Regions from separate parts of the Cupriavidus sp. NPDC089707 genome, predicted to be linked through region 1. Evidence: predicted binding sites of a transcription regulator. Region 1 holds the regulator's gene; each other region holds the start of a gene.

Region 1 (5,399 bases):
GGCCGCAATGGCGTGATGCCGCCGTTCGCATCCACCATCGACGGCAAGCTGGCTGGCGACGTGGCGCAGTATGTCCGCTCGCTGTCGGGGCTGTCTTCGGACCCTATCCGCGCCTCACGTGGCGAGAGCACCTTCAAGTCGACCTGCGCGGCTTGCCACGGCGCCGGCGGCAAGGGCAACCAGGCATTGGGCGCGCCGAACCTCTCCGACAACGTGTGGCTGTACGGCAGTTCGGAAGGCAGCATCGTCGACGCCATTCTGAAGGGGCATAACAACCATATGCCGGCACATGAAGAGATCCTGACGCCAGAGCGGATCCGTATGCTGACGGCCTATGTCTGGGGTCTGTCCAATACCGGCGGGGGCGCCGGCCAATGACAGGCGACTCATCTGAGCGGGCGCGGGCCGCCCGCAGGAGAAACCATCCATGAACGCACCCGGGACCGAAGAAGTGGCCCGGGCGGCCGACCGTCAGCGGTCGGCCGCTGCGCCTGCAGAGACCTCGGATGAAACACTGTATGAGGTCCGCCGCAAGATCTATCCGCGTTCGGTCACGGGCGCTTTCTCCAGCTGGCGCGTCTGGCTGGTTCTCTTCACCCAGCTGATCTACTACGGCACGCCCTGGCTCCAGTGGAACGGACGCCAGGCCGTGCTGTTTGACCTTGGCGAGCGCAAGTTCTACATCTTCGGGCTGGTACTGTGGCCGCAGGATGTCATCTACCTCGCCGTGCTGCTGGTCATCTCGGCGCTGGCGCTGTTCCTGTTTACTGCGATTGCCGGACGGCTGTTCTGCGGTTATGCCTGCCCGCAAACGGTCTACACCGAAATCTTCATGTGGATCGAGCGGCGGATCGAAGGCGACCGGATCGCGCGCATCCGCCTGGACGGCGATCCCTGGAGCCTGCGCAAGCTGCGCATCAAGGCCACGAAGCATTTCCTGTGGGTGCTGATCGCGCTGTGGACAGGCTTCACCTTTATCGGCTACTTCGCGCCGATCCGTGAACTGGGCGGCGAGCTGGCGAGCCTGTCGCTGGGCCCGTGGCAGACGTTCTGGATGCTGTTCTATGCATTTGCCACCTGGGGCAACGCGGGCTTCATGCGCGAGCAGGTGTGCAAATACATGTGCCCGTATGCGCGTTTCCAGAGCGTGATGGTCGACCGCGACACCTACGTCGTGACCTACGACATCGGCCGGGGCGAGCCGCGCGGCAGCCGTTCGCGCAAGACCGACCATCACCAGGCGGGCCTGGGCGACTGCGTCAACTGCAGCATCTGCGTGCAGGTGTGCCCAACCGGCATCGATATCCGCGATGGCCTGCAGTATGAATGCATCGGCTGCGGCGCGTGCATCGACGCTTGCAACCAGGTCATGGACAAGATGTCCTATCCGCGCGGCCTGATCCGGTACACCTCGGAAAATGCAATGCGCAAGGCGCTGTCGGCGACGGCGTCGCGCAAGCGCTTGCTGCGCCCGCGTGTCATCATCTATTCCGTGATCTGGGTCGCGCTGCTTGCTGGCTTCGTGGCTTCAATCGCGCTGCGCACTCCGCTGAAGGTGGACATCATCCGCGACCGTGGCGCGCTGGGTCGAGAGGTCGAAGGCCGCTGGATCGAGAACGTCTATCGCCTGCAGTTGATCAACACGACAGAAGGGCCGATGCACATCAGCGTGCGAGCCGACAGCGACGAACTGAAGAACCTGACGGTCGAGTACGACAAGCAAGCCGAGTCGCTGGCACCAACGTCGAACCGGCTGTTGCCGATCCGCATACGCTTGCCGATCGAGGACGCGGCGCAGGGCACGCACAAGATCAGCGTGACGGTGACCAGCGAGGCAACGGAGCGGGGCAGCGCCGAGATCCGGCAAAGCACCAGTTTTATCGTGCCGCGCGACCTGTGACGCCAGGCGCTCGGTGCAGAACTCAAGGGGGCATGATGAATCAGCAAGGCAATCCGTGGTGGAAAGAGCCGTGGCCGTGGCTGTTGATGAGCGGCCCGCTGGTCGCGATGGTGGCGTGCGGTGTCACTATCTGGCTTGCGTCGTCGCACCCTGACTTGCCGGTGCAGGGTGCAACGCGCCATGGACTGGTGGTCGAGAAGGCCGGGGTAGCGCAGCCTCAGCCCAGTGCAGCGAGGCAGCCATGAGGTTGCGCTGGCTGATGTGGGTCTTGTGGCCGGGGTTCCTGATGGCGGGCTTTGCCACCGCGACAGTGTTCTCGGTCGTGGATCCCGGTGACCTGAAGTTCTTTGGGCATCCGATCGAGGCGTCGCGCGAATCGATCTATACGATGAGCTTCCTGCTGGCGTGGATCTTCTGCGCACTGTCCAGCGGGTTGACGCTGTACACGATGCCGACGCGGCTCAGTGATACCGACGAGTTGGAGTGAATTGCGATGCCTGCGCCGCCCCGCGCGGCGCAGGCGCAACGCGGCGGGGCGGGGGGAAGGTTCAGCAGCTACGGCTGTAGAGTTGCTTGATGCCGGCGAGATCCACCAGCTTGACGTGGCGCTGGCGAATCTGGATCAGGCCGGCTTCAGCGAAACGCGAGAACAGGCGACTGACGGTTTCCAGTTTCAGGCCAAGGTAGCTGCCGATTTCCTCGCGGCTCATGCGCATCACGAATTCGGTCGACGAGTAGCCGCGCGCCGACAGGCGTTCAGACAGGTTGATCAGGAACGCGGCCAAACGTTCTTCGGCGCGCATCGAGCCGAGTGTCACCAGCATGAGCTGGTCGTGCGTGATTTCCTTGCCCATCAGCCGCAGGAACTGATGCTGCAGCGAAGGCAGGTCTGCAGACAGCGTCTGCAGGTCGCCAAGGCGGACTACGCAGACTTCGGTATCTTCCAGCGCGGTCGCATCCGAGGCATGCTGCATCTCACCGAGGCCGTCGAGGCCGACGATTTCGCCAGGCAGGTGGAAACCGGTAATCTGTGAACGGCCGTCTTCGGTCGTGACATGCGTCTTCAGTGTGCCGAAGCGAATGGCATAAACCGCGGTGAGGGGGTCGCCCATGCGATACAAGGTCTCACCCTTATGGACCCGGATGCGTTCCTGCACCAGCGTGTCCATCTTGGTGAGGTCCTGCTGGGACATGCCAACCGGAAGGCACAGTTGCCCCATCGCGCATGTGGAGCAACGGGGCGACATTTCGGTGATTGGAATGGAGGTGAGCAATTGGAACCTGCAAGAGTGGATGCGAGGGCGCGACCACGACATTTTACCGTGCGATGTGATGAGGCAGGGAGTCAGATTTGCCATTTGGTGTGCTAATTAGCGTCTTTATGCTGGCATTGCTTGGCGGCGTGCACTGCGCAGCAATGTGTGGCGGCATTGCGCTGGCAGTCGAACAGCCACGTGGCGGCATCGTGGCCATGACTTTCGTGCGCAGCCGTGCCGCCTGGGCCGGCGAGTTGCTGGCAATGCACCTGGGCAGGATTTCGACTTATATGCTGCTTGGCGCGCTGCTTGGCGCGATCGGCGCCGGCGCATGGAAGCAGGATTACCTGCCGGTGCAGCGCTGGCTGTTCAGCGCCGGCAGTGCCATGCTGCTGTGGTCGGGCTGGCGCCTGCTGCGCGGCAATGCCTTCACCGTGGCGTGGCTGGAGCGGCTGGCGGTGCGGGTGGGCAGCGGCGTGGCGCGGCAGCTTGGGCGGCTGGGCGGCGGCATGCCCACGTTCGTGCGTGCGCATGGAGGGCTTGCCAGGCGCTACGGCGTTGGCCTGGCCTGGGGGCTGGTGCCATGTGGCATGGTCTACGGGGCGCTGACGCTGGCGCTGCTCGCCGGCAATGCCGGTTCCGGTGCGCTGGTGATGGGCGTGTTCGGGGTCGGCACGCTGCCCAACCTGCTGGTGCTGTCAGGGCTGTCCGGTTACCTGCGCAACCTGTCGCGGCGGCGCGCGGTTCGCGTTGGCGCGGGCGTGGCGGTCATGGCGTTCGGGGCTCTCGGCCTGGCGCGCGCGGCGTTGCTGCCACATTCGCTGGCCGAGCAGGGTTTCTGTCTGGTCTTTTGAGGCGCATGGGTCGCGCGGCGCGACCGATGATGGTTGCGGGCGAGGGCGGGAATGCCATACAATCGCCAGCATTGCGGTATCGCGCGGTGTTTTGTAAGCAGCGGCGAGCCGTGCCAGCGACCTTCCTACCAGAAGGTGCGCCCACGGCGGCGGGAAGTGTTGGTAGTTCGATGCCCGCCCGTCCCTGCGGTCCATCCGGTTCAAAAGATCTGGTTCAAAAGCCCGGCTGGCACTGCGGTGTTGGAGATGCCGGCCTTGCTCCCGATACCCGTTTTTCTTGCGTCCGAGGCGTTCAGTTCGCCAACAGTGGCGTCCGTTGTGCGGACGCGCCACGCAAGAGGTTCGCTGACCGACCCATGGCGGCATGCGAACGATCTCCTGCCGGAGTGACCCGGCAACTCGATGCAAAGAAAGGGAAGTGCACGGCTTGGATGCAGCAGGCATTCGGGTGAGCTGCGCAATGAGATGGCGATGGCATTGGCGTCGCTGTATCCAAAATCTCCGGTGCCCCGGATCCGTCCGGGAGCAGGTGCAAAGACAGGCTGCACACCATCAACATGAATACCCAAGAGGCGAAGATCGTCCTCGAGACGGCGCTGATCTGCGCGCAGGAGCCTTTGCGCGTCAATGATCTGCGACGGTTGTTCGCCGACGACGTCGGCGCGGATACCGTCCGCGTGCTGCTGGAGGAATTGCGCCAGGACTGGCGCCCGCGCGGCGTGGAGCTGGTGTCGCTGGCAAGCGGCTGGCGCTTCCAGAGCCGCCCCGAGATGCGCGAATACCTCGATCGCCTGAATCCGGAAAAGCCGCCGAAATACTCGCGCGCCGTGATGGAGACGCTGGCGATCATCGCTTATCGCCAGCCGGTGACGCGCGGCGATATCGAGGAAATCCGCGGCGTAACGGTCAGCACGGAAGTCATCAAGAAGCTGGAAGACCGCAGCTGGATCGAGGTGATCGGCCACCGCGACGTGCCGGGCCGGCCAGCCCTGTATGCCACCACCAAGGCCTTCCTGGACGATCTCGGGCTGCGCACGCTGGACGAGTTGCCGCCGCTCGAGGATGCCCAGGCGCAAGCGCAGGCAACGCTGCTGGACCAGCAGGCCATCGATTTCGAGGCGCTGGCGGCAAGCAAGCCCGGTAGTGCCGATGAGGAGGCGTTTGCCGAGCCTGCACAAGCCGAGGCATCCGACCCCGGCGAGGCCGTCGCAGCCACGGACGCTGGCCAGGCGTCCACAGACGGCGAAATTGCCAACGGATTCGACCTGCAGCCGCGCCAGCATGGGGCGGAGGCACTGGGCGGAAAAGTCGAACCAACCGAACCTGCCAATCCTGCCGATTCCGATCCGGACGGGGCGCGGGGTGACCTGCCGGAAGACGGCGCCTTGC
Region 2 (5,399 bases), on a different contig from region 1:
TTGACCAGGGTGGCGATCAGGATGCCAAGGATGATGGGGAGGGGTTTGCGATACCGTGCCGCCAGCACCAGCGATAGCAGCTGCGTTTTGTCGCCCATTTCGGCAAGGGCGACGATGCCTGTGGAGACGAGGAAGGCTTCCATGTTGTTATGTGGGGTAACCGGGCCGCAATGCATCGCGAGATGCCAATGACGCACACCTTTCCCGGCCCGGCCAGAAAGGTATGGTCATCGGTCTCGCCAGGCATGGACACTGCCTTGGCCGTTCTGGCCAGGCGGGTCCGGCGCTGCGCACGCCATAACCGCAAGCGGTCAAGTCTGTTGACGTACGCCCCTGTCCCCCGAAGTCCGCATTGCGCGGCGCGGTGAGAGCAGGGCGGCTACTCCCCAATGGAAGCGCGAATTATAACTGCGGCGGCGGCGTGTCGTCCACCGCCGCGCGCCGCTGGCCGATGATCAGGCCGGCACCGGCGCGTTCTCGCTGGTCTGGCGGCCGCGGAAATCGGTCCAGCACAGCGCCTTGAAGTCATACAGCTTGCAGCGGCGCGCGGTGCCGAAATACCAGCGCCAGGAGAAGTTCTCGATGATGATGCGGCCCGGCAGCGCGTGTTCCAGCACCGCCTGGGCGCGCTTGAGGCGGTACAGCGGCACGCTCATGTCGACGTGGTGCGCGGTGTGTTCCATGATGTGGTGCAGCGCCGTGCCGATGCCATGGCGGAAGCGCAGGTGCACGGTGGTCGAGACGAACGGCTGGGCCTTGGCCCACATCGTCTTGGTGTCGTACCACGCGACGCTGGTATGGGTATGGTGCACGTACAGCACGAAGCCCACGGTCAGGTTCCACACCAGGAAGGGCAGCACAAAGCCGGCGCCGACCAGCATCCAGGCCGACTGGCCGGTGGCAAAGGCCAAGGCCACCAGCCCGCCGATCCACGCTACGCCGAAGGCTGCCACCAGCAGGCAATCGCGCACGAAGACCGGACGGCGGGTTGCCATTTGCCGCTTGCTGGGGAAGAACAGCTTGCTCCACCAGATCTCGACCAGGTAATACAGGCCCGGCCCGAAGCCGGTGCGGTAGATGCGCTCCATCGCACGGCGCCAGCGCGGCAGCGCCTTGAATTCTTCCAGCGAGTAGGGCGCCCAGACAAAGTCGAAGCCCTTCAGGTTGGTGTAGCCGTGATGGACCACGTTATGGCCGACTTCCCACAGGCTGTATGGCGTCAGCGACGGCAGGAAGGTCAGCCGGCCCAGCCATTTGTTCAGGCCGCGACGTGGCGTCAGGCTCTGGTGGCAGGCATCGTGGCCGATGATAAACAGGCGCGCGATCACCAGCCCGGCCAGCACGCCCAGTGCCAGCTTGGCGGCCCAGTGCGAGGCCAGCACCACGCCAGCGAGCACGGCGGCGAACAGCAGGTAGTCGAAGGCGAACAGCGCCAGCGCGCGCGGCGTGCTGCGCTCGCCCAGCGGGATCAGCCAGCTGCGGATGACCTTGCGCGACGGGAATGGCGCGTCCGGGGCGATCGGCTCGGGCAGCGGCAGCCGGCCCGGCTTGGCGGACTGCCGGGCATGCTGGGCATGCTCGGGATGCGCTGAGGGCGTGGATGGGATTGCGGTCATGCGGAACCTTCTGGTTTTGCGGTCGGATGGCGTAGGCCAATGCGTCCAATGAGGCCGACGCAGGCCAGCCCAGGCCGGCCATGGCGAAACCACAAGGTTAGAAGGCTTTTCCGGTGGGGTTCTTGACGGGGGTCAACCCGGAGGGACTCGCTAAGCGGTAAAAGCGCGCCCGCCGCGAACGGGCCGGGCGCCTTGGTGCCGGATGGGCGCGCAGGATGTGACGGATCAGGCGGTGGCTCGCGCCGGCTCGCCCATGATGTAGACGCTGTCGATCACGCGGTCGTCGCCCAGCATGGCAAAGGCGAACAGTTCTTCTTCCAGCGTCTCCGAGCGGTTGCTGCGGCGGGCGATCAGCGGCGTGGCCTTGGGATCGAGCACGATGAAGTCGGCCTCGCAGCCCTCGCTGAAGCTGCCGACGCGGCCGGTCCAGCCCAGCGCCTCGGCGGCGGCGCGCGTGGCCAGGTAGAACATGCGCAGCGCGGTCAGGTAGTAGCCGCCCATGCGCGCGACCTTGTGCGCGGCGTTCATGGTGCGGAACATCGAGAACGAGGTGCCGCCGCCGACGTCGGTGGCCAGTGTCACGTTCAGGCGGTTGGCGTCGGACTGGTGGAAGTCGTAGAAGCCGCTGCCCAGGAACAGGTTGGAGGTCGGGCAGTGCGCCACCGCCGCGCCGCTGTCGGCCAGCCGGCGGCGGTCGTCCTGGTCCAGGTAGATGGCGTGGCCGTACATCGCGCCAGGACGCAGCAGGCCGTAGCGGTCGTAGACGTCCAGGTAGCTGCGCGCATCCGGGAACAGCTCGGCGACCCATTTGACTTCATCGCGGTTCTCGGCCACGTGGGTCTGGATAAAGGCGTCGGGGTAGGCGCGCGCCAGTTCGCCGCAGGCGGACAGTTGCGCTTCGGTCGAGGTGGGGGCGAAGCGCGGCGTAATGGCGTACGACAGGCGGCCCTTGTTATGCCAGCGCGACAGCAGGTCGGCCGAGTCCCTTGCGCCGGTCTCGGCGGTATCGCGCAGGAATTCGGGGCAGTTGCGGTCCATCATCACCTTGCCGGTGACCATGCGCAGGTTGCGCGCCTCGCTCTCGGCGAAGAGCGCCTCGGCCGAGGCCTTGTGCACCGTGCTCCAGACCACCGCGCTGGTGGTGCCGTTGCGCAGCAGTTCTTCGGTGAAGAAGCCGGCCACGCCGCGGGCGTAGTCGGGATCGGCGAAGCGGCGCTCTTCCGGGAAGGTATAGGTGTCGAGCCAGTGCAGCAGGCCCGGCGACGGCGACGCGATCATGTCGGTCTGCGGGTAGTGCACATGGGTGTCGATAAAGCCCGGCACGATCAGCTTGCCACGGTGATCGACGATGTCGGCGCCGGCCGGAATGCGGTCTGCCAGCTTCGCATACTCGCCGGCCGCGGCAATGCGGCCGTCGGTGACGATCAGCACCCCGTCGTCCCAATACTGGTACGCATCCTCATGGAACTGCGGGTCGCGCAGGAAATGCAGCACGCGGCCGCGGATGGCACGGGTGGTGGGCTCAGTCTGGGGAGTGGTCGTCATGGTTTTGTCTCTTGTGGCCGGCCCGAGCGCTGACACGCAGCGGGCCGGGCTATTGGCATGCCCCGCGCTCAGGCCGCTGGGGCCGTTGCGGACGGGGATTTGGGCTTGGCCGACCAGAAGTGGTCGACTTCGGCCAGGAACTCGGCCTTCTGCACCTCGGGCAGGAAGGCCGCTTCAAAGCTGTTGCGCGCCAGCTTGTGGGCGTCGGCGGCATCCAGCGGCAGTGCGTCGAAGGTGGCTTCCCAGTTGGCGTTCATGTAGCCGCCAAAGTAGGCCGGATCGTCCGAATGCAGCGTGATCGCCACGCCCGCATCGAGCATGCGCTTGAGCGGGTGGTCGCGCAGGTCGGGGTAGACCTTGAGCTTGACGTTGGACAGCGGGCATACCGTCAGCGCCACGCGCTCGCGCGCCAGGCGGTCGACCAGCGCCGCGTCGTCGATGGCGCGCACGCCGTGGTCGATGCGCTCGGCCTTGAGGATGTCGAGCGCGTCGCTGACATATTGCGCCGGGCCTTCCTCGCCAGCGTGGGCAACCAGGTGCAGGCCCAGTTCCTTCGCGCGAGCGAATACGCGCGCAAACTTCTCGGGCGGGTTGCCTTTTTCGGACGAATCCAGCCCTACGCCGACAAAGCGGTCGCGGTAGGGCAGCGCGGCTTCCAGCGTGGCGAAAGCGTCTTCCTCCGACAAATGGCGCAGGAAGCACAGGATCAGGCTGCTGGAGAAGTCGTATTCCGTGCGCGCCTGGGCCAGGGCGTCGGCAATGCCGTCGATCACCACGCCGATCGGCACGCCGCGCGCGGTATGGGTCTGCGGATCGAAGAAGATCTCGGCGTGGCGGACATTGTCGGCGACGGCGCGCTTGACGTAGTCCATGGTCATGTCGAAGAAATCTTCCTCCGTCAGCAGCACGCTGGCGCCGGCGTAGTAGATGTCGAGGAACGACTGCAGGTCGGTAAAGGCGTAGGCGGCGCGCAGGGCCTCCACGCTGGGGTAGGGCAGCGCCACCTGGTTGCGCTGGGCCAGCCGGAAGATCAGTTCAGGCTCAAGCGTGCCTTCGATATGCACATGCAGTTCGGCCTTGGGGGTACGGCGGATCTTGTCCGCCAGTGCGGCATCGATGGTCATGGGGGCCTCGTGTTCTCTATGCCCGCCGGCCAGGGCCGGCGGCACGGGTTCTCAGGGATGCACCGCCTCCGCCAGGCCCGCACGCAGCGCGGCTAAGCGCTGTTCGCGAACCTGGAGCAGCTGGGCGACGATGGCAACCGCAATCATAGCCGGAGCCTTGTCGGTGATCCCGGGAACCCCCATGGGGCATGTCATTTCCGCAAACCTGGCCGGGTCGATGCCATGCTCGGCCATGCGGTGTTCAAAGCGTGCGCGCTTGGTCTTGGAACCGATCAGGCCGAAGTAGGCGAAATCAGTGCGCTTCAGGATTTCTTCGCACAGGGTCTGGTCGAGCGCATGGCTGTGCGTCATCACCAGGAAATAGCTGCCCGCCGGCGCCTGCGCGACCACGGCCTCGGGCGTGTCGCTGGCCTCGGCCTCGACGTTGTCGGGCAGGCCGTCAGGAAACAGCGTGTCGCGCTCGTCGACCCAGTGCACGCGGCACGGCAGCGTCGCCAGCACCTTGACCAGCGCATGGCCGACGTGGCCGGCGCCGAACAGCACTACGTGCATGGCGTCAGGCACCAGCGTATCGGTCCAGCTGCCATCCGGCTGCAGGTCGACCGCGGGGAGGACGGCGCGGCTGTCGGCAAAGGTCACCGCGCCGCTGGCCGGCACGTGGCGCTGTAGCGCGCGCTGCGCGCCGAAATTGCGTTCGACCGCATCGAGCCACGCCAGGTCGGCCTCGCCCAGCACCTCGAACGCCAGTTGCACCACGCCGCCACAGCACTGGCCCAGCGCCGGGCCGAGCGGGATGCGCTCGATGCGGCGCTGCTCATGCCGCACCAGCATCGCGCGCGCGATATCCATGCCGCGCCATTCCAGGTGGCCGCCGCCGATGGTCCCGACGAGATCGTTCGGGCTGACCAGCATGCGGATGCCGGGCTCGCGCGGGGCCGAGCCCTTGACCTCGACGATGGTCACCATCGCCACCGGCACGCCGGTGCGCACCATGCGGGCGGCGTCGGCGAAGCGGAAGGGTTTGAGCGGTGCGTCCTGCATGTCGGGGCCTTGTTGGAATACTGGGTCTTGCTGGGTGCAGGGTTGGCGCGCGCCTGCTTCTTCCGCCGGCCCC
Region 3 (5,399 bases), on a different contig from region 1:
GGCCGAGGTTGGCGTAGACATTCAGGGTATCGAGCGCATGCCACACCAGTCCCAGCACCGGGCTGACGTTGCTGTAGGTGGCGGTGCCGCTGTCGTCGGGGCTGGCCGCGGTGATGAACTGGTCGTCGATGCCCAGCCGCACGCGGCTGGCGCGCACGCCGCCGACCACTCGCCAGGCGGGATGGAAGGTCCAGTCGACCTGCGCGAAGGCGCCCAGGTCGGTCGCGGTATTGGTCTCGTCGCGCCGCAGCGCGCCCTGGCCGCCATCCTGGTTGACGTAGCCGTTGCGGCCGTCGCGCATACCGTTGGCCTCCATCCCGGCCGTCCACAGCAGCGGCAGGCCGTTTGCGGCGGTGGTGCGCCGGCTCCAGGACAACGCGCCCCCGCCATAGATGCGATCCAGGTCGACGATGCCGCCGGATGACGTCGGCGCGGCGCCGCTGAACCCGAGCCGCTGGTACAGGTTGCGGGTCCCGCCGTAGAGACGTCCGGAGAGGCTGTCGATGTCGGTCAGCTGATGCTCCACCACCACGCCCGCCTGCGCCTGCTCGACATTCTTGCCAGTGTCGAACTGGGTCGCCGCCGGCACCACTTGGCGCGGGTTGGCATCGGCCTGCGCGCGCGTCAGCCCGAGCGGATCCTGCGCCAGCGGCTGGTTGAAGTAGTTGAACTGGCCAATCACGCGCGTGCCGCTGGCCGGCTGCGCCACCACGCGTGCATTGAGCTGGTAGCGGCGCGCTGCCGAGTGCTCGCGGTAGCCATCGGTCTGGTAGGTCCAGGCATCGAGCGAGCCGCCCAGGCGCTCGTTGCCGCCGGCCAGCGCCACGCCGGCCTGCCACTGGCCGTCCGAGCCGAAGCCGGTCGATGCGCGCGCGGTAAAGCCGTCTTTCGGCGGATCGGGCGTGAACACCTGCACCACGCCACCCGAGGCATTGCCGTACACCTGTGCAAACGGGCCGCGCAGCACCTCCACGCGGCCGGCATTGGCAAGGTCGGCGGTGGAGGCCTGGCCCTGGCCATCGGGCATGGTCGCGGGGATGCCGTCGACATAGAGCCGCACGCCGCGCACGCCAAACGTTGAGCGCGTGCCGAAGCCGCGCACCGCCAACTGCAAGTCCTGCGAATAGTTCTGCCGGTCTCGCACGGCCACACCCGGCACACCCGCCAGCACCTCGGACAGATTGACCAGCGGCGTGGCGCTGCGCAGCGGATCGACCTGCACGCTATCTACCGCGGCGGGCTCGTCAAAGCGGCGCTGCTCGCTGCGAGTGGCAGTGACCACGATGTCGGGGAGGGTTTCGGCGGTGGCGGCAGCCACCGCGCTGTCCGGCGGATCGGCGGCGCGCACGGCGACGCATGTGAGCAACAAGGCTGCCAACGCCGATGCCTTGGGCGCCGGCACATGGAGGCGGGGACGGCGCTGAGGCATGGCCGGCGAAGGCTGCGTGCCGCCTGGTTTCATGATTGTCGGGGGGCGTAGGGCACAGGTGGAGGTGCCGCAACTTTATCGCGTCCCGGAGCGCATTTCCATGGCAGCCGCTGCGGGGAAAACCCGGCCACCGCTGCTTGGACGATCGTCTGAGAGACGCGCGAACGGATATTCATGAAATTTCAACAACTTGTTTCAGGAATGGCCTCTCGCAGGGGGAGTGGTCTGCCTAAACTCTGTTCACCGACCGACACAAGCCGATACAGGTAATAAACCCGCCCCGGCGCAACGCAGCAAACGGCCATTCAGATTTTTTAAAATCAAGGGACTCGACACTATGCATACCCAACCTACCCGCGTCGCCATCGTCTACCACAGCGGCTACGGGCACACCGCCAGGCAGGCCCAGGCCGTCGCCCGCGGCGCCGGCAGCGTGGCGGGCGCCGAGAGCCTGCTGATTCCGGTGGAGGACATCGACCAGCATTGGGACACGCTGGAGCAGGTCGACGCCATCATCTTCGGCGCGCCGACCTACATGGGCAGCGCCTCGGCGCAGTTCAAGGGCTTCATGGACGCCACCTCGCGCAATGTCTTCGCCAAGGGCGGCAAGTGGGCCAACAAGGTCGCGGCCGGCTTCACCAACGCCGCTTCGCGTTCTGGCGACAAGCTGGCAACGCTGCAGCAGATCGCCATCTTTGCGGCACAACACGGCATGCACTGGGTCAACCTGGGCCTGCCTCCGGGCCACAACAACTCCAAGTCGACCGAAGACTCGCTGAACCGCCATGGCTTCTTCCTGGGCGCCGCCGCGCAATCCAACGCCGATGAAAGCGCCGACGTGGTGCCGCCGCTGGCGGACCTGCGCACCGCCGAGCACCTCGGTGCGCGCGTGGCCGAGGTGGCCCAGCAACTGGTGGCAGGCCGGCGTGCGCTGGCAGAGTTGAAGCAAGCCGCCTGACCTTTTTCCACGCCTTGCGCGTGAACTGCCTGCCGGCCCTTCGGGGCCGGTTTGCGTTTGGGGGAAATAGGGGGAGATAGGCGCCGCGCCGCGGCCGGAATGCCCCGGCCGCCGGCATGGCTTTGCGCACGCGCAAGTGCGCCCACCCGCCAGCCAAGTGCCGGTCACGCCGGTTGATAGCCATCAACCCGGACGCAGAACACTCGACTTCCACCGCCATTGACTACTATATGTAGTGCTAATCTTCGCATCACACACTACATAAAGGGGTAAGCATGCGCGACGCACAGCAAACCGGCACGCTGCCGCCGGCACAGCCCGGCGGCCAGGTCGACGTGGCCAGCGCCATGGAGGAATACCTGGCCCAGCGCGACTGGCGCGTGCGCGCCAACGCCAACCAGGGCTACAGCCTGGGGGGACTGATACTCAACGTCGCCGGCAAAGTCACGGCCAACTACTGGCTGTCGCATATCTTCAGCCCGGAAGCCGGGCAAGCGCATCGCGACGGCGACCTGCATATCCATGACCTGGACATGCTGTCCGGCTACTGCGCCGGCTGGTCGCTGCGCCAGTTGCTGGCGGAAGGCTTCAACGGCGTGCCGGGCAAGGTCGAGGCCAACCCGCCCAGGCATATGTCGGCCGCCGTCGGCCAGATCGTCAACTTTCTCGGCACGCTGCAGAACGAGTGGGCCGGTGCACAGGCGTTTTCCAGCTTCGATACCTACATGGCGCCGTTCGTGCGGCACGACCGCATGGACTACCGCGCGGTGCGCCAGGCGATGCAGGAGCTGGTGTTCAACCTCAATGTGCCGAGCCGGTGGGGCACGCAGACGCCCTTCACCAACCTCACTTTCGACTGGACATGCCCGCAGGACCTGGCCGGCCAGGTGCCGTATATCGCCGGCGAGGAAATGCCGTTCACCTACGGCGACCTCCAGCCGGAGATGGACATGATCAACCGCGCCTACATCGAGGTGATGATGCAGGGCGATGCGCGCGGGCGCGCCTTCACCTTCCCCATCCCTACCTACAACATCACGCCGGACTTCGACTGGGACCATGCCAACGCCGAGCCGCTGTTCGAGATGACGGCGCGCTACGGGCTGCCCTACTTCCAGAACTTCATCAATTCCGACCTGGAGCCGCACATGGTCCGCTCCATGTGCTGCCGCCTGCAACTGGACCTGCGCGAACTGCTCAAGCGCGGCAACGGCCTGTTCGGCTCGGCCGAGCAGACCGGGTCGGTCGGCGTGGTCACGGTCAACTGCGCGCGCCTGGGCTACCTGCACGGGGGCGACGAGGCCGGGCTGATGGCCGCACTGGACCGCCTGCTGGCGCTGGGCCGCGACGTGCTCGAGGACAAGCGCCGCGTGGTGCAGCACTACATCGACGCGGGGCTCTATCCCTATACGCGCCGCTACCTCGGTACGTTGCGCAACCACTTCAGCACGCTCGGCGTCAACGGCATCAACGAGATGATCCGGAATTTCTCCGGCGACGCCGATGACATCACGACGCCAGGCGGGCATGCCATGGCATTGCGGCTGCTCGACCGTGTGCGTGCGCGCATCGGCGAGTTCCAGGAAGCGACTGGTCACCTTTACAACCTGGAGGCAACGCCGGCCGAAGGCACCACCTACCGCTTCGCACGCGAAGACCGCAAGCGCTGGCCCGACATCCTGCAGGCTGGCACGGCCGAGCAACCCTACTACACCAATTCCAGCCAGCTTCCAGCCGGCTATACCGACGATCCGTTCACCGCGCTGTCGATGCAGGAGGCGCTGCAAGGCAAGTACACCGGCGGCACCGTGCTGCACCTGTACATGAACGAGGCCCTGTCCAGCGCACAGGCTTGCAAGGCACTGGTCCGGCGCGCGCTGTCGCGCTTCCGCATGCCATACCTTACCGTCACGCCCACGTTCTCGATCTGCCCGAAGCACGGCTACCTGAGCGGGCGCCACGAGTTCTGTCCCCGGTGCGATGCCGAGCTGCTGGCACGCACCCCAGCCGCGGCCAGCGCGCCGCAAACCCAACCTGAAGAGGAACTCTCATGAATACCGAATCGCGCCAGCCAGCCACGCCGGCCCTCGATCCCGCCCTGCGTACCCGCTGCGAGGTCTGGACCCGGGTAATGGGCTACCACCGGCCCGTGGCGTCCTTCAACACCGGCAAGCAGGGGGAGTTCAATGAGCGGCGTTTCTTCACCGAAGGCGACTGTCGCTGACGGCCCCCGCCTCACGGCCATGCCGGTGCCCGCGCCGGTGCCAGCGGCGTCATTGCGCGGCGGGCCGGCGCTGGCCGGGCTGGTGCCGTTCTCCAGCGTGGACTGGCCCGGCCAGCTGGCCGCGGTACTGTTTATCGCCGGCTGCCCGTGGCGCTGCGGCTATTGCCATAACGCCCACCTGCAGCGGCGCCATGCAGCCTATGCCTGGCCAGCGGTGCTGGACTGGCTGAAGACCCGCGCCGGGCTGCTCGACGGCGTGGTGTTTTCCGGCGGCGAGCCGCTCAGCGAAGCGCGCCTTGCCGAGCTGGCCGCGGCCGTGCGCGCGCTCGGTTTCAAAGTGGGGCTGCATACCGCCGGCATCTACCCGCGGCGTCTTGCCGCACTGTTGCCGCAGCTGGACTGGGTCGGACTTGATATCAAAGCGGATGCGGCCGGCCACGATGCGCTGGTCGGACGGCCTGGCGGACTGGCGCGCGTGCAGGCCAGCCTGGCGCTGCTGCTCGGCGCCGGCGTTCCGTTCGAATGCCGGACAACGTGGGATCCCGCCTGCCTCAGCGAGCCGCGCCTGCTGGCGCTGGCACGCTCGCTGGCCGCGCAAGGCGTTCGCCACTATGCCGTGCAGGCCTGCCGGACGGGCACGGCGGCGGTGCCTGGCGCATCGTTGAGTGCGCCGGCACGCGAGGCACTGGCGTCATGGTTCGAGACGTTTGGCTACCGCGAGGGGTGAGCCGGATTGCCTGCGCATCCCGCGCGTGTCGTTGGCGCCAGTCTGCAAAAAATTCCCCTAA
Region 4 (5,399 bases), on a different contig from region 1:
GTCGCACGCGCCGGTGCCGTGGACCGAGGCGGCGCTGTTCACCTACCTGCGCGGCGGCTTTGCGCCGCATCATGGCGCAGCCGCCGGGCCGATGGCACCGGTGGTGGAAGAACTCGCGCAGTTGCCCGAGTCGGATGTGCGCGCGATCGCGCATTACGTCGCGTCGTTCGGCACGCCACCGCCAGCGCCTTCCGTGCTCGACGCGCAGGCTGCCACGCTCGAACAACGCAGCGCGCAGGCTGCGCGCACGCTCGGCGGTCCCGGTGAACGCCTGTACCAGAGCGCCTGCGCCGTCTGCCATCAAGCAGACCAGGGCATCGCGCAGTTTGGCGTCAAGCCGTCGCTCGCGCTCAACACCAACCTGCACAGCAAGCTGCCCGACAACGTGATCCAGGTGCTGCTGCAAGGGATGCCCGCGCCGCCCAACAGCGAACTGGGCGCGATGCCGGCCTATGCCGACACCTTCGATGACCAGCAGATCGCGCAGCTGGCGCAGTACCTGCGCGCGCGCTTTGCCCCCGACCAACCCGCCTGGCAGGACCTGGAGAACACCGTCGCGCGGCTGCGCGCGGCGCCTGCCCACTGAAGACCAGCGGAGGCCTGCGGGGACCGGCTCGCCGCGCCATCCGCATCCATGCTGACAGCATCCGTGCCGTGCCGTGCCTGGCAAGGCGCTTTGCCACCGGGCAGGGAGACCTGCGCCGACGCATCGGCACGCTGCGCGCCATGCGCGGGAAAACCCCGAGGAGAGAAACCGCAGTTCGGCCTTGCCCGCCAGTTTCATGTAGCTTACGCTGAACGATCATGTAGTGCGCACTACATTAGTGCGGGCATCAACACCAGAAGCCGCGCCGCGGTGCCTCCCGGCACAAGGACGGCGCAAGAACCGCGCAGACGAGCGGCAGACGAGACAACAAGACCACAAGATTGGCCCTTTTACATCACCGGAAGCGCTGGCCCGGGGCTTGCATAGTCCACCGCCGTGCCGACCGGGAATTCGGGCCCGGACAACCAAGGGTAGACAACAAGGAGTGACTATGTCGTATCAGTATCAGGAAGGTGTTGCGAGAGGACTACCTGGTCGGTTCTGGCCTCGCTAGATTGGGGTAGCCACCATGCTTCGCCGCAACGCGGCGCGTGGGCCTTCCGAATTCAAGATCCAGCCTATAAAGACAAGGTAGACAACATGTCGTCATCAATTTCCTCAATGGCAGCAACGACAATCCCCGAGGCGACGATCAGCGCGCCCCCGCACTCAAGCGCGCGGGCATCGTCGTCCCAAACCATCACGATCGAGCAAGGCATCCGCGCAGCCGGCGTCGGCAGGTTCCAGTACCGGCTGTTCGCCATCTTCGGCCTGGTCTGGCTGGCCGACGCGATGCAGGTCCTGTCGATCGGCTTCACCGCGCCCTCCATTGCCTCGACATTCGGTATCCCCGTGCCGACGGCCTTGCAGACCGGGACGATGTTCTTCGTCGGCATGCTGATCGGCGCCTTTGCGTTCGGCCGGCTGGCGGACCGGATCGGCCGCCGGCCCGTGCTGATGATGGCGGTGATCCTTGACGCCATTTGTGGCGTCGCTTCCGCCTTCGCCCCGGATTTCCAGTGGCTCCTGCTGCTGCGCTTCCTGACTGGCATCGGCGTCGGCGGCACGTTGCCCGTCGACTACACCATGATGGCCGAATTCCTCCCCTCCGACCGGCGCGGCCGCTGGCTGGTCCTGCTGGAGTCGTTCTGGGCCGTCGGCACCATCCTGCTCGCCATCCTTGCGCTGGCCGCGGTTGCGCATGGCGATGATGCCTGGCGCCTGATCTTCCTCGTCACTGGCCTCCCCGCGCTGGTCGGCTTGGTGGTCCGGTTCTTTGTTCCCGAATCGCCGCTCTACCTGAATAAATCGGGACGCTCGGAAGAGGCACGCGCGGTGCTTCAGCGCGTTGCCAAGGCCAATCGGGTTTCGGTGGAGATCGCCCCGCTGGAGCCGCAGAAGATGGAGCGCAAATCGGTATTCGCGCTGTTCGCGGCCGGATGCCGGCGCCGCAGCATCTGCCTGCTTGCCGCGTGGATGCTGATCTCGATCGCCTACTACGGTGTCTTTGTCTATCTGCCGGTGAAGCTGGCTGGCCAGGGCTTTGGCTTCATGCGTGGCCAGGTCTTCCTGATCCTGCTCGCGCTGGTGCAGCTCCCCGGCTTCGCGCTCGCCGCGCACGGCGTCGAGCGCTGGGGGCGCAAGCCGACCCTGATCGGCTTCCTGCTGCTCAGCGCCGCAGGTTGCATGCTGTACAGCCTGGGCACGTCCACCGCGCTGATCGTCGGCTCCACCCTGCTGATGAGCTTTGCGCTGCTGGGCACCTGGGGCGCGCTCTACGCCTTCACGCCGGAGGTGTATCCGACGGACCTGCGGGCCAGCGGGATGGGTACCGCCGGCGCAATGGCACGATTTGGTGGCCTGTTCGCCCCTTCGATCATTGCGCCGATCATGGCGACGCAGTTCACGCTGGCACTTGGGTTGCTTTCGTCGTTCCTTGCCGTGGCGGCGTTTGCCATCTTCATGGTGGATATCGAGTCGAAAGACCGCGCGCTGGACTGACACCAGGTAGCGGCATCGCTTGCCGGCGACGGGCCGCAGCCGCGCTGCGGCCCGCTTCCATTACAATCCGGCTACAACGGCGCGGCGGCCGTGTTCACCCGACCCGGCCGCCCGCTTCAGCCGCTTGCCCCTATCCCCGCCGAGCCCTCGCCGCAGCCATGAAACAAGATCCGCGCTTTCCCAACCTGTTCATCCTCGACCACCCGCTGATCCAGCACAAGCTCTCGCACATGCGCGACAAGGAAACGTCCACGCGTACCTTCCGCGAGCTGCTGCGCGAGATCACGCTGTTGATGGGGTACGAGATCACGCGCAACCTGCCGCTGACCACGCGCCGCATCGACACGCCGCTGGTGGAACTGGATGCGCCGGTGATCGCCGGCAAGAAGCTGACCATTGTCCCGGTGCTGCGCGCCGGCGTGGGCATGAGCGATGGCCTGGTCGAGCTGATCCCGTCGGCGCGCATCGGCCATATCGGCGTGTACCGCGACGAGCAGCACCGCCCGGTCGAATACCTGGTGCGGCTGCCTGACCTGGAAGACCGCAGCTTTATCCTGTGCGATCCGATGGTGGCGACCGGCTACTCGGCCGCGCATGCGGTGGAAGTGCTCAAGCGCCGCGGCGTCAAGGACGAGGCCATCACCTTCGTCGCGCTGGTGGCGGCACCGGAAGGCGTGGAGGTGTTCCAGAAGGCGCATCCGAACGTCAAGCTGTACGTGGCTTCGCTGGACAGCCACCTGGACGCCGATGCGTACATCGTGCCGGGCCTGGGCGACGCGGGCGACCGGTTGTTCGGCACCAAGAACTGACACGTGCCGGCCTGGCGCGGGCTTGACCAGCCTCAATAGCCCGCGCCGCGTGGCTCCCTACACTGGCGACACCCGCTGGCGGCAGCCGCTGGCGGTAATTCCGGCGGCACATGCCGCCAACCACAGGGAGCCAACCATGGAAGCCATCAAGATTCTCTTCAGCACCAGCACCGGCCTGATGAGCCTGGGCGTGATCGTTTTCATCATCGGCATGGGCTGGTTCTTCGCGCGAATGTTCGCGCGCAAGATGCGCGAGGATGCGGCGGCGGCGAAGGCGCAGCAAGGCGCCCAGCGCCGCTGAAAGCAAAGGGCCGCGCGCGGCCCTTGTTTGTTTCCTTCCGGTCCTTTACTTCTTCTTCCCGAGCAGGCTGCCCAGCACGCCGCGAATCAACTCGCGGCCTACCTGCGACCCCACCGTGCGCGCGGCCGACTTGGCCATCGACTCCAGGATCGAATCGCCGCGCCCGCTCTTGCCGGTGCCCTTGGTCAGCGTGCCGAAGATATCCCCGGCAGTGCCGAGCCAGCCGCTGTCCTGTTCCGCTTCCGGTTTCGCTTCCGGCTGCTTGCCCTTGCCATTGGCAACCGTCGGCACGCTGCCGCGCAGCTTTTCGTAAGCCGATTCCCGATCCACGGCCGTCTCGTATGTTCCCGCGACCAGCGAGTTGGCAACCAGCTGCCTGCGCTCCTCGTCGGTCGCCGGACCGATGCGGCTGCCCGGCGGCAGCACCCAGGCGCGCTCGGTCACGCAAGGCGTGCCCTTGGCGTCCAGGAGCGACACCAGCGCCTCGCCCACGCCCAGTTCGCCGATCGCGGTTTCCAGGTTCAGCCCGGGGTTGGCGCGCATGGTGGTGGCTGCCACCTTGACCGCCTTCTGGTCGCGCGGCGTGAACGCGCGCAGCGCGTGCTGCACGCGGTTGCCCAGCTGGCCCAGCACCGTGTCGGGGATGTCGACCGGGTTCTGCGTGACGAAATACACGCCTACGCCCTTGGAGCGGATCAGCCGCACCACCTGCTCGATCTTGTCGAGCAGCGCCTTGGGCGCGTCGTTGAACAGCAGGTGCGCCTCGTCGAAGAAAAACACCAGCTTGGGCTTGTCGAGGTCTCCGGCCTCGGGCAGCTTCTCGAACAGCTCGGACAGCATCCACAGCAGGAAGGTCGCATACAGCCGCGGCGAGTTCATCAGCTTGTCCGCCGCCAGGATATTGACCACGCCCTGGCCCTTCTCGGTCTGGATGAAGTCTTCCAGGTTCAGCATCGGTTCGCCGAAGAAGACATCGCCGCCCTGCGACTCCAGCGCCAGCAGCCCCCGCTGGATCGCGCCGACCGAGGCGGCGGAGATATTGCCGTACTCGGTCGTGAACTGCGAGGCGTTGTCGCCCACGTACTGCAGCATCGCGCGCAGGTCCTTGGCGTCGAGCAGCAGCAGGCCATTGGCATCGGCAATGCGGAACACCAGGTTGAGCACGCCCTGCTGGGTATCGTTGAGCTCCAGCATGCGCGACAGCAGCAGCGGGCCCATGTGCGAGACCGTGGCGCGCACCGGGTGACCCTTCTGGCCGAACACGTCCCACAGCGTGGTCGGGCAAGCGCCCCATGCCGGCTCCGGCAGGCCATGGTCGGCCAGGCGCTGCTTGAGCTTGTCCGACAGCTGACCGGATTGAGAAATGCCGGTCAGGTCACCTTTGACGTCGGCCATGAACACCGGTACGCCCAGGCGCGAAAAGCCCTGCGCCAGCGTCTGCAGCGTGACGGTCTTGCCGGTGCCGGTGGCGCCCGTGATCAGGCCGTGGCGGTTGCCCATCTGCGGCAGCAGCACCAGCTCGTGTTCGGCGTTCTTGGCGATAAGGATGGGGTCGGCCATGATCTTCCTGATAGCAAGTGCCGCGGGACTCGCCGCGGCAGCGGCGCGGGCAGGCCCGCGTGATAAAATCCTGCGCTGATTATAGCCAGCCGCCAGGCATATCCGTCACCTGGCGCCCGCGCCTGGCATCTCGCATTCCATC

The links. Region 1 encodes FNR, which switches genes on or off when oxygen is low (the NO sensors DNR and NnrR bind a similar motif). Its sites were predicted from a motif close to TTGATNNNNATCAA; they were not measured.
Region 2: a site for FNR is predicted at 1,739-1,752, ahead of ACIP1U_RS10150 (fatty acid desaturase). Genes of this name have one in related genera too.
Region 3: a site for FNR is predicted at 2,561-2,574, ahead of ACIP1U_RS31780 (ribonucleoside triphosphate reductase). Genes of this name have one in related genera too.
Region 4: a site for FNR is predicted at 3,419-3,432, ahead of ACIP1U_RS02745 (DUF3149 domain-containing protein). Genes of this name have one in related genera too.

The regions. Positions count from the first base shown of each region.
Region 1 covers NZ_JBIVHB010000003.1:276,651-282,049, reverse strand. The annotation lists gene ccoP (cytochrome-c oxidase, cbb3-type subunit III) at 1-378, shown strand, start outside; gene ccoG (cytochrome c oxidase accessory protein CcoG) at 428-1,900, shown strand; gene ACIP1U_RS07625 (hypothetical protein) at 1,936-2,145, shown strand; gene ACIP1U_RS07620 (hypothetical protein) at 2,142-2,387, shown strand; gene fnr (fumarate/nitrate reduction transcriptional regulator Fnr) at 2,449-3,174, opposite strand; gene ACIP1U_RS07610 (sulfite exporter TauE/SafE family protein) at 3,252-4,010, shown strand; gene scpB (SMC-Scp complex subunit ScpB) at 4,568-5,399, shown strand, end outside.
Region 2 covers NZ_JBIVHB010000004.1:339,094-344,492, reverse strand. The annotation lists gene ACIP1U_RS10155 (TMEM165/GDT1 family protein) at 1-143, opposite strand, end outside; yybP-ykoY riboswitch at 175-400, opposite strand; gene ACIP1U_RS10150 (fatty acid desaturase) at 456-1,616, opposite strand; gene guaD (guanine deaminase) at 1,842-3,161, opposite strand; gene ACIP1U_RS10140 (adenosine deaminase) at 3,230-4,285, opposite strand; gene xdhC (xanthine dehydrogenase accessory protein XdhC) at 4,337-5,326, opposite strand.
Region 3 covers NZ_JBIVHB010000041.1:1,509-6,907, reverse strand. The annotation lists gene ACIP1U_RS31790 (TonB-dependent receptor family protein) at 1-1,462, opposite strand, end outside; gene ACIP1U_RS31785 (flavodoxin family protein) at 1,767-2,387, shown strand; gene ACIP1U_RS31780 (ribonucleoside triphosphate reductase) at 2,663-4,441, shown strand; gene nrdD (anaerobic ribonucleoside-triphosphate reductase) at 4,438-4,611, shown strand; gene ACIP1U_RS31770 (anaerobic ribonucleoside-triphosphate reductase activating protein) at 4,631-5,338, shown strand.
Region 4 covers NZ_JBIVHB010000001.1:582,062-587,460, reverse strand. The annotation lists gene ACIP1U_RS02760 (c-type cytochrome) at 1-586, shown strand, start outside; gene ACIP1U_RS02755 (MFS transporter) at 1,187-2,587, shown strand; gene upp (uracil phosphoribosyltransferase) at 2,746-3,396, shown strand; gene ACIP1U_RS02745 (DUF3149 domain-containing protein) at 3,533-3,697, shown strand; gene ACIP1U_RS02740 (helicase HerA-like C-terminal domain-containing protein) at 3,743-5,257, opposite strand.